Linked DNA regions of Granulicella sibirica. Each later gene encodes a partner of the first gene's protein in a complex. Links are inferred from orthologs where the notes say so. Each region holds a gene or a part of one and is shown in the gene's direction. Other genes may lie near its edges.

What was found.
Region 2: the proteins of dnaN (region 1) and dnaX are in contact, whole or in part, in a cryo-EM structure (PDB 8GIZ), measured with the Escherichia coli proteins. The link is inferred for Granulicella sibirica from one-to-one orthologs.

What each region holds. Positions count from the first base shown.
Region 1 is NZ_RDSM01000001.1:2,038,237-2,045,441, forward strand. Bases 1-2,791 are described here. They hold dnaN (DNA polymerase III subunit beta), read left to right. Parts: upstream 1-724; coding sequence 725-1,858; downstream 1,859-2,791. Other genes in these bases: GRAN_RS08435 (NAD(P)-dependent oxidoreductase), read right to left, coding at 1-47; GRAN_RS08445 (HNH endonuclease), read left to right, coding at 1,990-2,355; GRAN_RS08450 (SRPBCC family protein), read right to left, coding at 2,359-2,791. Also shown: more of GRAN_RS08450, read right to left, coding at 2,792-2,889; GRAN_RS08455 (MBL fold metallo-hydrolase), read right to left, coding at 2,932-3,612; GRAN_RS08460 (aromatic ring-hydroxylating dioxygenase subunit alpha), read right to left, coding at 3,721-4,815; GRAN_RS08465 (ArnT family glycosyltransferase), read left to right, coding at 4,888-6,858; GRAN_RS08470 (DUF1003 domain-containing protein), read left to right, coding at 6,911-7,205. UniProt on the Escherichia coli protein: Confers DNA tethering and processivity to DNA polymerases and other proteins. Acts as a clamp, forming a ring around DNA (a reaction catalyzed by the clamp-loading complex) which diffuses in an ATP-independent manner freely and bidirectionally along dsDNA.
Region 2 is NZ_RDSM01000002.1:358,752-366,084, reverse strand. The notes cover bases 2,884-5,802. They hold dnaX (DNA polymerase III subunit gamma/tau), read left to right. Parts: upstream 2,884-3,254; coding sequence 3,255-5,351; downstream 5,352-5,802. Other genes in these bases: recR (recombination mediator RecR), read left to right, coding at 5,703-5,802; GRAN_RS12445 (YbaB/EbfC family nucleoid-associated protein), read left to right, coding at 5,378-5,701; GRAN_RS12455 (hypothetical protein), read left to right, coding at 2,980-3,117. Also shown: GRAN_RS12470 (SET domain-containing protein), read left to right, coding at 1-201; GRAN_RS12465 (DUF4386 domain-containing protein), read left to right, coding at 225-971; GRAN_RS12460 (hypothetical protein), read left to right, coding at 1,270-2,715; more of recR, read left to right, coding at 5,803-6,305; GRAN_RS12435 (hypothetical protein), read right to left, coding at 6,322-6,540; GRAN_RS12430 (hypothetical protein), read right to left, coding at 6,561-7,250; GRAN_RS12425 (hypothetical protein), read right to left, coding at 7,258-7,333. UniProt on the Escherichia coli protein: Part of the beta sliding clamp loading complex, which hydrolyzes ATP to load the beta clamp onto primed DNA to form the DNA replication pre-initiation complex.

The sequences.
Region 1 (7,205 bases):
CCCCCATTCGCCCCAAAGATCGCAATCCTGATCTGCGTTCCGGCCATCGCACTCACCTCGGTCTCACAACGGTTTTACCGCGTTTATCCTCCACCCGCCGTTTGGACTGTGAACAAATTGCACCCCGTAAAGCTTTCATTCCACGTTTGTTGAGGCGCATTCCCACCCTTTGCCCGCACTCTTCTCCAATCCCGCTTCGGCTGTGTGTGGAGATCGTGGATCGCCCGGGAGGTATCGAGAAGTTTTTACCCTGTCTTACCATCCCTCCGTTTCCTCCCAGAGGATTTTCTAAACCGGGGGTAAACCCTAACTCCTGTTCTCACAAGGACCTGGCGCTTAAATCCACATTTCAAGCGCAAACGGTTAAGGCTTCTAGCACTTTCTATCCTTTTTCCCTTATCTAGTAGGAGCAGTAGCACCCCACTAAAACCTGCCTCGCACCGGAGCTCGTCCAGTCTCCTCGCAACCCACACACCAGACACGGTTTCCCACAAAGAAAGCAGTCGCGTCCCGCCGCTCCGCGCCGCTAGAATCGGACCATGCCGGAGACCCGTCCCGCGCGAAGAATGCACCTTCCCGTGTACAGTTTCCGCAGGACCGATTTCATCCGCGTCCGCCCCGCAGCGCCTTTTTCGCCGCACTGGAGACCCTGACCGTGAGCACATCCACTCCGAACCTCGAAAGCACCGCCTCCTCCGCACACGCCACCGTGCTGGCCGGCAACCTGGAACTCACCGTCTCCCGTGCCGAGTTGCTTCGTGAGCTCACCGCCGCCCAGTCCGTCGTCGAGCGCAAAACGACCATTCCGATCCTCTCGAACTTCCTCTTCGAGGCCACCACCGACGGCGAAGTTGGCCGTCTCACCATCACCGCCACTGACCTCGACCAAAGCCTCCGCACAAGCTGCGCCGCCAAGGTCAAAAAAGCCGGAGCCTGCACCATCCCCGCCCGCAAGCTCTACGACTACATCAAGCTCCTGCCCGAAGGCGAGATCTCCATCAAGCTCATGGACAACCACTGGGTCCAGATCCGCGCTGGCCGGTCGAATACCAAAATGGTCGGCATGGCCCGCGCGAACTTCCCCCAGGTCCCCGAGTTCCCGACCAGCGGCAGCTTCCGCATCTCCGTCCCGTCGCTCAAGGGCATGATCTCGAAGACCATCTTTGCCATCTCGAACGAAGAGAGCCGCTACACCCTCAACGGCGCCCTGCTCGTCCTCAAGGCCGAGTCCATGGCCATGGTTGCCACCGACGGCCACCGCCTCGCACACGTCGAAAAGCTCGGTGAGACGCTCGAAGGCATCTCCGGCGAAAAGAAGACTCTCATCCCCCGCAAGGCGCTCAGCGAACTATCGAGCCTGCTCTCCAGCACCGAAGCTGACACCCTTGACTTCGCCGACGACGACCAGACCCTCTTCTTCAAGGTCGGCGGCCGAGTCCTGACCAGCCGCAAGCTCACCGGCCAGTTCCCCAACTACGAGGCCGTCCTCCCGCGCGACAACAACAAGTTCGTCATCGTTCGCTCGGAAGACCTTATGGGCTGCATCCAGCGCGTAGCTCAGTTCGCCGATGAGCGCTCCGGAGCCATCAAGATCCGCCTTGAGCAGAACGAGCTGAAGCTCTCCTCCTCCTCCACCGACGCCGGCGAATCCGAAGACACCATCGAAACCCCCTACAACTACGACCCCCTCGTCGTAGGCTTCAACTCCCAGTACCTCATCGACTTCCTCAAGGCTATCGGCACCCAGGGCGAAGTGAGGCTGGAGTTCAAGGACGCCCAATCGGCCGGCCAGATGCGGCCCGAAGACGGCAACGAAGACGTGAAGTACCGCTACATCCTCATGCCCATGCGCATCTGAGTCCTTCGCGAACGGCGAAAGGCGGCTTCGCCACAAGTGCAAACGAGAGGCCCGGAGAAAACGCCGGGCCTATTCTGTCTCTCGTCCCAAGCTTATGCTGGTGAAGAGCAAGGCTCGAATCCAAAGCCACTATGCCCATCCTTTCCAACGAGAACCGCGAAAAGGCCATAGCCCTCCTCACCACCCTGCGCGCCGAAATCGAAACCATAGCTGCCGGCGACGAACCGACACGCTTCCAGCTCCGCCGCTACATCGCCAAGCGCCTTGAGTTCGACGAACGTGGAACCCCCACCCAGCGCCGCAAGCTCAAAGACCAGAAAGCCAAATACCAGAAGGGCCTCTGCGCTCAGTGCAGCCAGAAGCTTCCCGCCAAGGGCTCCGAGCTCCACCGCATCAAGGCCATCGAAGGCTACACCCCCGGCAACACCATCCTCCTCTGTCGCCCCTGCCACCAGAAGGTCCAGCACTCCGACACCACCGGCATCCCCCTCCCGTAGCCGCTACGGCACCCGCTCCGCCGCCTTCTTCAAAGCCTCGAGCCACGCGGTATCCGCCTCGATCAGCTTCGCCGAGGAGTACATCTGCGCCATCAGCAGCCCCTCCATCGACTCATCCTCCGAAACATCCGTCCCACCACTCGCATTCGCCTCGAGCCTCCATACATGGACAGCCTTCCCCGTCAGCGCTCCCCCCGTCCAGGCCAAAGCTTTCCCCGCTACAACCATCCGCACCTGCGAGTGGATCGTCATCCCGCCGCTCTTCCAGGTAAATCTCCGTCCACTCACCAGCGGCCCATCGACGGTAATGCTATCAATCTGGTCCGCCCACTTCGGCCACCCCGCGGCATCGACCAGAAACCCCCAAACCCTCTCTTGGGGCGCCGCAATCGAGATCCGTACGTGCGCCACGATCGGCGCACTTTCATGCACTCGCCCCGCTTCCGCCATCCCATTCAACGTCTGCAGCGAATCCCCGCATCCGGCAAGTCCGAGCAAGCCAAACAGCCAGCCTATATACACAACTCTGCGCATCGAAGTACCCCCTCACAGCCTCCGATCGGGAGGCTCCACTCGTTAGCCCTTCGCCCGATCGATCGCCCCTTGGATCAGCTCTCGCCCGCCCTCTGACACCTTCCCATGCCCGCAAGCCACGCGCTGGACGGGATACGCAAGCAGCTTCTTCGCCGTCTCCCTCGCCTGATCGCGATTCGAAAACGCCTTCAACGGAATCCACCACGGCGTAAAACCCGTGACGGTCACCTTCCCCAGATAGCCAAACTCATCCCCCGCATAGAGCGTCCCGTCCCGCTCATCGAGAAACGCCTGGTGCCCGTGAATATGACCCGGTGTATCGATCGCCAGCAACGAACCCACGCGATCCCCCTCGGCAACCGTCCGCGTCAGCTTGCTGACGATCCCCGGCGTACCTCCACGAATCGGCCCGACTTCACCCCGTCTCAGCGAAAGATCAGGCGGGGACTGCAGAATCGGAATCGACCTCTCCGACGCCAGTAGCTCCAATCCCGGCACCTTGGCCATCAGCGCATCGACACTTCCCACATGATCCACATGCGCATGCGTCAGCAAAATACGCCTGATCGGCACATCCCCGGTAGCCCTGAGAGTGTCCTCCTCCGATCCCTTCAGATTCGCGTCGATCAGCGTAAAGCCATCCTCCTCACGCACGAGAAAGCAGTTGAAGAACCCAAGCCGCGTGAGCATTCTCCCGTATTTCCCAACTGCCGTGATCTTCATTCGCGAGCCGTCTCCCTGTGAGCTTCCGAAGGCGAAGTCCCCTCGTAAACCTCTTGAATCGAGGGCCTTGCACGAAAGCCCGGTGAAGGGTGCAATCTACAAAGCCCCCTAACTTCTCCAGTGCAACGTCACCGGACCCGACAACGGATGCGCCCCGCTCCCCGTCAACCGTGCCTGCTTCAACGCGAAATACCACTTCGCCGGTTTGTCCGCATCGTCGATCAGCATCAGCCCCGGATTGAACCGCAGACCCTGCGCCTGCTCGATCATCGTCTCCTGGTCCTGCCTCACAAACCGCGCGCCAAAGAATGTAGCGATCGAAGTCACAAACGGCACATGGTAGAAGATGTCCCAAGCCGCATACACATCGATCCGGCAGGTCGCCGCCGTAACCGGAGTCACTGTCGTCAAACTCGAAAACCAGCTCTCCTTACCCTTTGCCGAGACCGCTCGAATCGTTTCATACCGCCGATTCGGCAGCACAAAGTCGATCGTTGTCACCGGCTTCCCCAGCAGCCGGTACGGCGCCGAGTTACTCGAGGGCGCATGCGGAGACATCCGGAACCCCTCGGAAATCGGCTCGAACTTCTTCTCCTTCGCATGAATGCTGTTCCGGCTCCGCCACCACCACGCCTGATGCACGAACGGTCCGTGCGCTGGGTCCATCAGCCCGATAATCCCGTGATCCACATTGCACGGCAAATCCGCCACCAGATGCGCCGACCGATACCGCGTCCCGAACTTCGGCAGCTCAGGCACGGCCGGCAGCCGCGAAGCATCCACGCGGCCTGCCCCCGCGGGAGGCACATACACCCACGCATACCCATCCCTCTCCACGCAGGGATAACTCGTCGCATAGATCTTCGTCGCGTCCAACGTATCGATCTGCGTCAGCGACGGAATCTCCTGGCACTGTCCCCCGCACGGCTCGAACCGCCATCCGTGGTACTTGCACATCACCGTCTCGCCATCGAACCACCCCGCCGACAACGGAATCCCCCGATGCGGACACAGGTCCCGCATTGCGAAGATCGCCCCATCCTTCTTGCGCCCAAGCACGAGCGGAATCCCCAGCAGGATCGAGGTCGTCATCTTGCCCGGCTTCAGAACCTCGGCGCGCAGCGCCGGATACCAGTCTCCGAAGATCATCTCCGCCGCAGGCGCCGCCCCGCTGAACCCCGCGTCCGTCTCCGCTCGACCCATCCCTAAGCCAGCCTCATCTTCCCGATAATAACCTTCGGACGTTAGTTGAGTTCCGCTACCCTCGAAGCAGCCATGGCTACAACCCAGACCGCCCGCAACCGCCTCATCCTCATCGCCCTCTGGGTCGCCTTCTACGCCAGCTTCACCCTTTTTCTCCCACCCCTCCTCGACGACGCGGACTCTGTCCACGCCGAGGTCGCCCGCGAGATGCTGCTCCGCCACGACTGGGTCACCCTCTACGCCAACGGCATCCGTTACCTCGAAAAGGCTCCCATCCTCTACTGGTCGATGGCCCTGAGCTTCAGGCTCTTCGGAGTCTCTACTGCCTCTGCTCGCTTCCCGATCTCCCTCACCGTCCTCGCCCTGGCGCTCTTCCTCGAACGCTTCGCCCGCCTAGCCTTTCAGAGCACCCGCGCCGGTCTCTACGCCGGCCTGATGCTTCTCTCAAGCTTCGGCATCTTCATCTTCACCCGCATCACCATCCCCGACGCCGACGTCTGCCTCTGGCTCACCCTCGCCCTCTTAGCCTTCTGGACCAACGAACAACCAGCTACGGAACCAGGTGCCCCAGTAAAGATGGGTGCCCCACCTTCGGCGGCCTCATCGCCTAAGGTGGGTTGGACCACCAAAAACGCCTTCGTAAGCCGCACTGCCTGCTATCTCTTCGCCACCGTCTGTGCCCTCAACGTCCTCACCAAGGGCCTCATCGGCATCGTCTTCCCCATCGGAATCGTAGCCGTCTACCTCCTCATCACCCGAGGCATAAGAGGCGCAACAAGACGCATCAACCAACTCCACCCCTGGACCAGCATCCTCGTCTTCCTCGCCATCGCCGCCCCCTGGCACATCCTGATAGGCCTCGCCAATCCCACCCAGGGTCACCCCGCCCCCATCGCCTACTCCGGCGGGCACTGGCAGGTCCCGCTCCCCACCAACGGCAACGTCCACGGCTGGTTCTGGTTCTACTTCATGAACGAGCACCTCCTTCGCTACCTCAACCTCCGTGTCCCCCGCGACTACGACACCGTCCCCCTCGCCCTCTTCTGGGGCCTCCTCTTTATCTGGCTCATGCCGTGGAGCGCCTACCTCTACCAGGCCCTCAAAAGCGCTGGTGGAAAGTTGTGGAAGGAGCCGGGCGGCTCTCCCCCGGCACTGGCAGAAATCGCCAGGTCGACCAACCTACTCCTGCTGCTCTGGGCCGCCATCCCTCTCCTCTTTTTCTCCCTCTCCACTCGTCAGGAGTACTACGTCCTACCCGCGATTCCAGCCCTTATCCTCCTCCTTGCCGGCTGGCTCGCCGAAGACTCCGAGTCAAAAACCAGCAAGGCCCCCACCCGCATAGCCCTCGTGATGTTTATCCTGGGGACAGCAGCCTCCGCCGCAATCGTATTCTTCCTCTTCCACACCGCCAAACCCTCGCCCGACACCGACCTTGCCACCCTCCTCAAGCAGAACCCCGGCGACTACGCCCTCTCCTTCGGCCATTTCCTCGATTTGAACGCCCAGGCCATGGGCATGTTTCGCCTCCCCCTCGCCCTCACTGCCCTATGCCTCTTTTTCGGTGGATTCGCCAGCTGGCACTTCCGCCGCAACAGCAAACCCCACGCCGCAAACGTGTCCCTCGCTGCCGCCACCTTCGTCTTCCTCTTAGCCGCCCATTCAGGCCTCCAGATCTTCTCTCCCGTCCTTAGTTCGCAGAAGCTCGCCCAAGTCCTCGTGCCTCAACTCCAAGCCGAAGACCTCATCATCCTGCACGGCGAGTACGAGTCCGGATCCACCCTCGGCTTTTATCTCCACCGCAACGACCTCCACATCCTCGAAGGCCGCTCCTCGAATCTCTGGTATGGAAGCTTCTTCCCCGACGCCCCAAAGATCTTCGAAACTCGCGAGTCCGTGACGCGGAGGTGGTCCGGTCCCCAACGTGTTTTCCTGTGGCAGGACCCCTCCGACCCCGACCGCCCGGTCCTTACTCTCCCCGGGTCGACGTACCTGATTGTGCGCTCTGGAGGCAAAGAGATCCTCTCCAACCAACCGAATCGGTAAATTCACACGCCAGACACACCCCTGATGCGATACACAGGAACAGAGGAATCGCATGCCCTGTAAAGCCGAAGAACTCCGTCACATCCCCCTCTTCGCCCTGCTCGACGACGAGGAGTTAGCCGTCCTCGCCACCCAGGTCGAAGTCCGTAATTTCGCCGCCCGCCAGCGCATCTACAAGGCTGGCGAGCCCGGCGCCCGCGCCTATATCCTCATGTCCGGCTCGGTCCATGTCACCGCCATTGACGAAGACCAGCAGGAGGTGATCATCGACAATCCCGGCCAGGGCGACTTCTTCGGGTTCGCCTCCATGCTCGATAACACCGCCCATCAGACCAGCGCCATGACCC
Region 2 (7,333 bases), on another replicon or contig:
ATCTACATCTCCACCCTCCGCCCCATCAAAGCCGGCGAAGAGCTCACCTACGAGTACAACCTCTACGACTCCGACGACGCCACCGCCGACTGCCACTGCGGAGCCCCCAACTGCCGCGGAACGATGTTCAGTCCCCTCGAACTCAAGCGCCGAGCCCGTCTCGCCCGCGCCGCCAAACGAGCCGCCACAACCAACTCCTAAACATCTCCAGGCCGGAGCCACCCATGACCGCCGCAAAGCGAACCATCTCGCCTCAGGTCTACGCCCGGCTCAGCGGCGTCCTCTATCTCATCAACATCGCCTGCGGCCTCTTCGGCGAAGTCACCCGCGGCAAACTCATCATCCCCGGCGACCCCGCCGCCACCGCCCACCACATCCTCGCCTCCGAATCCCTCTTCCGCCTCACCATCGCCGGCGACCTCGTCATGCACATCACCGACGTCCCCATGGCGATCCTCTTCTATGTCCTCCTCAAGCCCGTCAGCAAAGACCTCTCCGCCCTCGCCGCCCTCTTCGGCATGCTCCAGACCGCAATCCTCTGCGCCAACAAGCTCAACCTCATCACCGTCCTCTTCCTCCTCACCGGCAACGGCCTCCAATCCTTCACCCCGTCCCAACTCCAGTCCTTCGCCTCCCTCTCCCTCGAACTCCACGAGTCCGGCTTCGGCGTAGGCCTCATCTTCTTCGGAGTCAGCTGCCTCATCACCGCCTACCTCCTCTACCGCTCCGAGTACTTCCCCAAAGCCCTCGGCATCCTGCAGGCCATGGCCGGAGTCAGCTACCTCATCAATAGCTTCACCCTCATCCTCAACCCCACCCTCGCCACCCGCATGTTTCCCGCCATCGTCATCCCCGCCTTCATCGGAGAACTAGCCACCTGCCTCTGGCTCATCACAAAAGGCATCAACGTTACAAAATGGAACCACCGCATCGCAGCCGGTCCACTGATCCAGGGCCCAGCCGACGCATAGCCACACAAACGGAAACCATACTTGCCCCGCCAAAATCCGGTCGATGATCACTCAGTGGGCTAACACTCCCGGCCTCGCGGAACGAAAGACTTGGACTCAAACGCCGCGCCCGCGCCACCAATAAACATCAACCCTGACACAAGTCGACCAACGACCGAGCAGTTGGCGCATCTCAATCGATCCTCATGCCAGGCTGTCTATCTCCCTGGATATATTCCTTGACTATCCAGGGTGGTTGCAACAATATCTACGTCTGGGCCCTTCGACCTATTGCTGATTCTCTTGCGAGGGCCCAAACGTGTCCCAGCCGAAAAACACTACACCCGGCGTTTTATTACTGCTTGCTTCAGCAGTCGTCTTACTGTTATTCGGCGCTCTCGCCTACCACTTCGGCTTTCCCCTTCTCGACTCGAACCAGAATGCGACGACTCTTAGCGCAATTGTCATTGTGGGGCTGGCGTTAACGGTAGTCATGATGGGCACATTGGCCCTCATTTACACGGTCATGGGTGCCGCGAATAAACATCAGCCCCTTGGTCTTCCCGAGGGTTCAGTACGGGCTCTTCTTGCATTCAGCCTCGTGCTTAGCTTTGTCTGTTTATCTGCCTTCCTTTTCACTCAGGTTCGAGACGGCGTTTGCGAAAGATGCAAAGACTCTTCCTTAGCCGAGGAGCAGGGTAGATCACAGAGCAAGCTGGCGTCTGCTTCCTCCCCGCCCGAGCCGCAGCCCTCCGGCACAATCGCATCCGCGGCACAAGTGCCCGCCAAATCGGCGGCGGCAGATCTCGCCGCAAGGCATGGATCATCTTTCGGAAGCCCTATCGCCAATCACGTTCCGAGCGGCACGGGCTACAAGCTTGTCTGCAATACAGAGGCTGGCGCCCCGACAGATGTAACCGCATCGAAGTCTCTGAGCGATTCGATGCCAGTAGTCAAGGTTAGCGCTGAGACCACGTACCCCGCAACCCTCTCCTTTACCGCTTCAGCACAGGGCGCTCAGCCGAATGCCGCTGTCGTTACCGGCACAACACCAGCACAACCGGCTTTGGGCACAACCGCTACATGGGCAGCTGCACTGAGCAAAACCCAATCTCAGGACGTAGCGGACAACCCCCATTTAAACTTAGCGCCCAAAGAAGAGGACAACTGGGTGAACCCAACGGGAACGTCCCCCGCTCCGTCTTTCCCAGCCAGCGTCCCAAGGTACCAAACGACGATCTCTGCCTCAAGCAGCGGAGGAGTCATAAAGGACCAAACAAAGACATCTTCAAGGTCGCTATCAAAGACGATCTGTACCTTCGTCGTCGCGGATCAGGTGCGATCCTCGTCTCAGGGAGACACGGAATCACCTGGATTAAAACAAGAGATCGCTCAGATAACTCTGTCGTCACGCGAAAAGGAGTCCTCCGACCGGCGCAAGGAAGCCATCGACTTTGCCAAGCAGATCTTTACTACTCTTTCAGGTGTTTTCATCAGCGTAGTCAGCTTCTATTTTGGCAGCAGCGTGACCTCTTCGGCACTTGGGGCCGGCGTAAAGGCCATCAGCAGTCAGCATGATGGGAAGGGCCTGCACGCCTTGCAAGACGCATATGACGAGGCGCTAAGAGCGTGGGATATTGCGAGAGAGAAAGAGAAGTCGTCCGACGGCGAAGACAAAACTAAGGCACGCAGCGACGCGGAGGTCGCTGGCCTCCTCGCAGATAAAATCCGAGCGAGCCTTATAAAGGCCAAAGAGGAGGACTGACTCTTTGAGCCAAGAAAAGCTCCGCTGAAATCGGAGGCAACTTACACAAGCCTCAGTCTTCTCTTCATCTCACCCAGCCCTCCCCACTTGGCATCTTCGCCGACAAGAGCAGTCGGCTAAACGTGCCTGTCGGATTCTTGGTGCCGGTCGCCCCCAGAAGGTCGCCGTAGATAGCATGACCTCGACGCCCAGCGCCTCCCCGATCCAGCTCGTGGCATACCGTTCTAGCTAGCCCGCGAGCATCGCTCAAACGCTTCGCCTTCGTTGCCGGAGGGCCACCACACCCCTCGGCCGGATCGCCAGCCCTCCGACATCGCCACCACCGCCGTCTTCTTCGCGTCGAGCGACTCCGGCTGGGCCACCGGCCAGACCCTCATCCTCGCCGGCGGAGCCCGTCAGTAATTCAACCCGGCATCACGGAACCACAAGCAGAGCCCGGCCACCCATATAGGCCGCACCTGGCCACCCGTCGACAACCTTCGTGACAGGATTTCTGCCCCCCTGCGGCCACAAAACTCCACAGCACCCCGCCAGATACAATGAACGAGGAAGGCCAAAGCCTCCCCGAACAACCCATGGCCTACCAGGTTCTAGCCCGCAAGTACCGCCCCAAGCGCTTCGCCGACGTCGCCGGACAGGACCACGTCACCGTCACGCTGATGAACGCGCTTACCCAGCAGCGCATCGCCCACGGCTACATCTTCTCCGGCCACCGCGGCATCGGCAAAACCACAATCGCCCGCATCCTCGCCGCCGCTCTCAACTGCCGCAACCCCATCGGCAGCGAGCTCCGCCCCAACGCCGAGCCATGCGAAGTCTGCGAGTCCTGCACCGAGATCCGCGCCGGAAACGCCGTCGACGTCATCGAGATCGACGCCGCCACCAATCGCGGCATCGACGAGATCCGCGAACTCCGCGACGCCGCCCGCTACGCGCCATCCCGCGACCGCTACAAGATCTACATCCTCGACGAGGCCCATCAGATCACCGACGCCGCCTTCAACGCCCTCCTCAAGACCCTCGAGGAGCCACCAGATCACGTCATCTTCATGATGGCCACCACCCAGCCCGAGGACATCCCCCAGACCGTCCGCTCCCGCTGTCAGCACTTCAGCTTTCACGCCGTCAAGCTCGTCGACATCCTCGGGGAACTCCGCGCCATCGCCGCCCACGAGCAGGTCGACGCCGACGAAGCCGCCCTCTCCCTCCTCGCCGAAGCCGGCGACGGCAGCATGCGCGACGCACTCAGCATCATGGACCAGGCCATCGCCTCCGCCCCTGTCACCGACGGAAGAGCCCGCCTCGACGCCCAGCAGATCCGCGAGCTCATGGGCACCGTCCCCAACGCCGTCTTCGAACGCATCTTGGAAGCAGTAGATCAAAACAGGTCAGCGGAGGTCATGACGGTAGCCAACCAGCTCCTCGACGCCGGCAACTCCCCCGCCCAGCTCGCCCGTCAGGCCGTCCGCTACCTCCGCAACTGCGTCATCGCCAAGATCTCCGGCATCACCCCCGAATCCACCGAAGGCGCCGCCGAGCTCCTCCAAATCTCCCCCGACGAGCAGCGCCGCACCGCCCGCTCCGCCGCCCTCTTCACCGAGGAAGAGCTCACCCGCTTCCTCCAGACCATGCTCCGCACCTTCGACGAGCTAGGCTATCGCCAGGAGCAGCGCTTCCACTTCGAACTAGGCCTCCTGAAGCTGGTCCACCTCCGCCGCCTCCTCCCAGTCGAGCAGGTCCTCAGCCAGCTCTCCAGCGGCCAGGCCAGCTCCACCCCACGCCCCGCCACGCCCCGCCCAACCCCCACCCCATCACGCCCTGCACCGCCCCCCGCGAACCCATCCCCCACCAACACCTTCGAACCAGCCAAACCAGCCTTCTCCCCCTTCGGAGCCGACACCAACCGCAAGCGCTTCGAAGGCATCGAGTCCGGGCACCAACCCACCCCACCGAAGCCGACCCCCGTCCCAACCGCCGCTCCCGTCCCCCCCCCCATCCCCGTAGCCGCCCCCATTCCGGTCCCCGCTCCAACCCCGACCCCCTCCGTCGCCGAAGTACCCGAGCCCCTTGTTCCCGCTACACCCGTCATAGCAATCCCCGAAGCCCCGGCGCCGGTAGCCGCCCCGATAGCACCCGCACCGGTAGCCGCTCCCATAGCAGCCGAGATCGCCGAGCCCGCGCCCGAGCCGATAACCATAAGCGCCGCCGCCGAAGCCCCATCGAAGCCCACCCCCGAAGAGAACGACCCCGCCACCCGCCTCCAGAACGCCGCCGTCGATGCCCTCACCGCAGCCGGCAGCCAGACCTCCGCCGCCGACGCCCTCACCGACGCCACCTGGGAGATATCCGAGGGCGAACTCAAGATCCAGACCGAGCTCTCCAAAACCATGCTCCGCGTCGTCATCAACCCCGAAGCCGAAAAGGTCCTACGCCTCGCCATCCGCACCGCCGGCTCCGGCGAACTCAAGCTCTCGCTCCTCCCCATCGGCGACAAGCCCATCGCCGAAAAGAAAGCCCGCGCCCCCCGCAGCGGCTCCGCCCAGGCCAAAGCCATGGAGCACCCCGTCGTCCAGCGTGCCCAGAGCCTCTTCCACGCCGAAATCCGCAACGTCATCGATCTAAGATCCGACGACTAAGACCTGATAAAGCATCCAAGGAAACCATGGACTTCTCAGACCTCAGCAAGATGAAAGACATGCTCTCCCAGGCCCAGGCCATGCAGAGCGAGATGGAGCAAAAGCTCTCCGAAACCGTCGTCGAAGGCACCTCCGGCGGAGGCCTCGTCACCGTCCGCATGAACGGACGCAAGGAAGTCCTGCGCCTCAAGATCGCCCCCACCGCCATGGGCAGCAGCGCCGCCGATCTCGAACTCCTCGAAGACCTCATCACCGCCGCCGTCAACGAAGCCGGACGCAAGGCCGACGATGCCATGAAGTCCTCCACCGCCGGAATGCTCGGCGGCCTCGGCCTCCCAGGACTCACCTAAAATGGCCACCCGCTTCGCCGAGCCGATGACCCGCCTCATCGACGAACTCCGCAAGCTCCCCGGCATCGGCACCCGAACCGCCCAGCGCCTCGCCTTCCACGTCCTCCGTTCCTCCAACGAAGACGCCGACGCCCTCGCCCGCGCCATCCGCGAACTCAAGGCTCACCTCCGCCTCTGCTCCACCTGCAACAACATCACCGACGTCGATCCCTGCACCTTCTGCACCAGCCCCACCCGCAACCAGGCCCAGATCTGCGTCATCGAAGAGCCCACCAACATCGCCACCATCGAGAAGACCCGCAGCTACAACGGCGTCTACCACGTCCTCCACGGCACACTGTCCCCGATAGGCGGAGTAGGCCCCGAGCAGCTCCGCATAGCCAACCTCTTAACCCGCCTCCCCAACATCGACGAGACCATCCTGGCCCTAAGCCCCACCACCGAAGGCGAAGCCACGTCAGCCTATCTGGCTCACGAGTTACGCCGCGCCAAACCCACCCTCAAGATCACAAGAATAGCCACCGGTGTCCCCGCCGGCTCCGACATCGAGTACGCCGACGAAGTCACGATGACCCGCGCCCTAGAAGGCCGCCGCGACTTCTAACAGACACTATCGTGTATCAGACATTGAATTTACGAGCTTTTGCCAACGGAATGGACTTCGCAGGCTTCCCCTTGCCCCGGCTCTTCACCGTGGCCGCCTTGTCCTTCTTTCCCGTCTTCGGGATCGGCGCTACTCCATGGGAGCGCCACACATCCGGATCACGGCCCACCGAAATGGTGTTGCTGTCCTCAAAGTTCATTAACCTGTCGAATGTCCACCCTTCGATTTGAGCCACAAACACCTCCGTCCGCAAAATTATATATCCCGTCCGTCGTTCGGGGCCGTGTCTCGCCCTTTCCATATCGTTTCGATCGATAGCCGGATCTCTTGATACTGCTCCTTCGGCAGGATAATCAGATCCTTGAGATGCTCCGGCTGGTCCACGAACACCTTGTAAAACTCTGCCGAGTTCTGCGTGCATTCGCCCCAGATGGCACTCGCACTGATTGTCTCCGCGACCGACGACACATGGTGCAGGAAGCCTGTCCCAAGCCCCGAGATCGGACTCTCCTTCTTTTCATCCAGCCCCGGGTGCGCCGCCACCACCTCCAGGGCGATGTTATTGCACCAGGTCCGGCGGAACATGCAGACCCCGACGGTCTTCTCTCCCTGCAGCCATCCAACCTGCGCCAGAGCAAGCATTCTCACATCCGACCGCGGATTATTGACGATCATCTGTTTTAGCCGCTCCATCGTGTGCGCGGTTCCCTTCTGCGGCTTCTGCTTGTAAGCCTCACCCCAACGCCGAACGGCATAGCGAGCCAGTTCCAGAGAATCCTGCTGCGGCGGGCTCGGATCATTCCCGATCGACCCTTCCCACCGCCCGATCTCCTCCTTGAGCGCCTTCAACTCTGGCTCGCCCGACGCATAGACCACCTGCACCCGTCCACCTCGAACCTCAAACCCATCCATCGGTAATCTTCTCTCCATCGTCTTCTTTGCCACGCTCCACCTATCCCCAGTCGAACGTCGCTAAATGAAGCCGGGCGGTCGGACCAAGTACCCCCGAGGCGCGCGGCGGAAGCAGG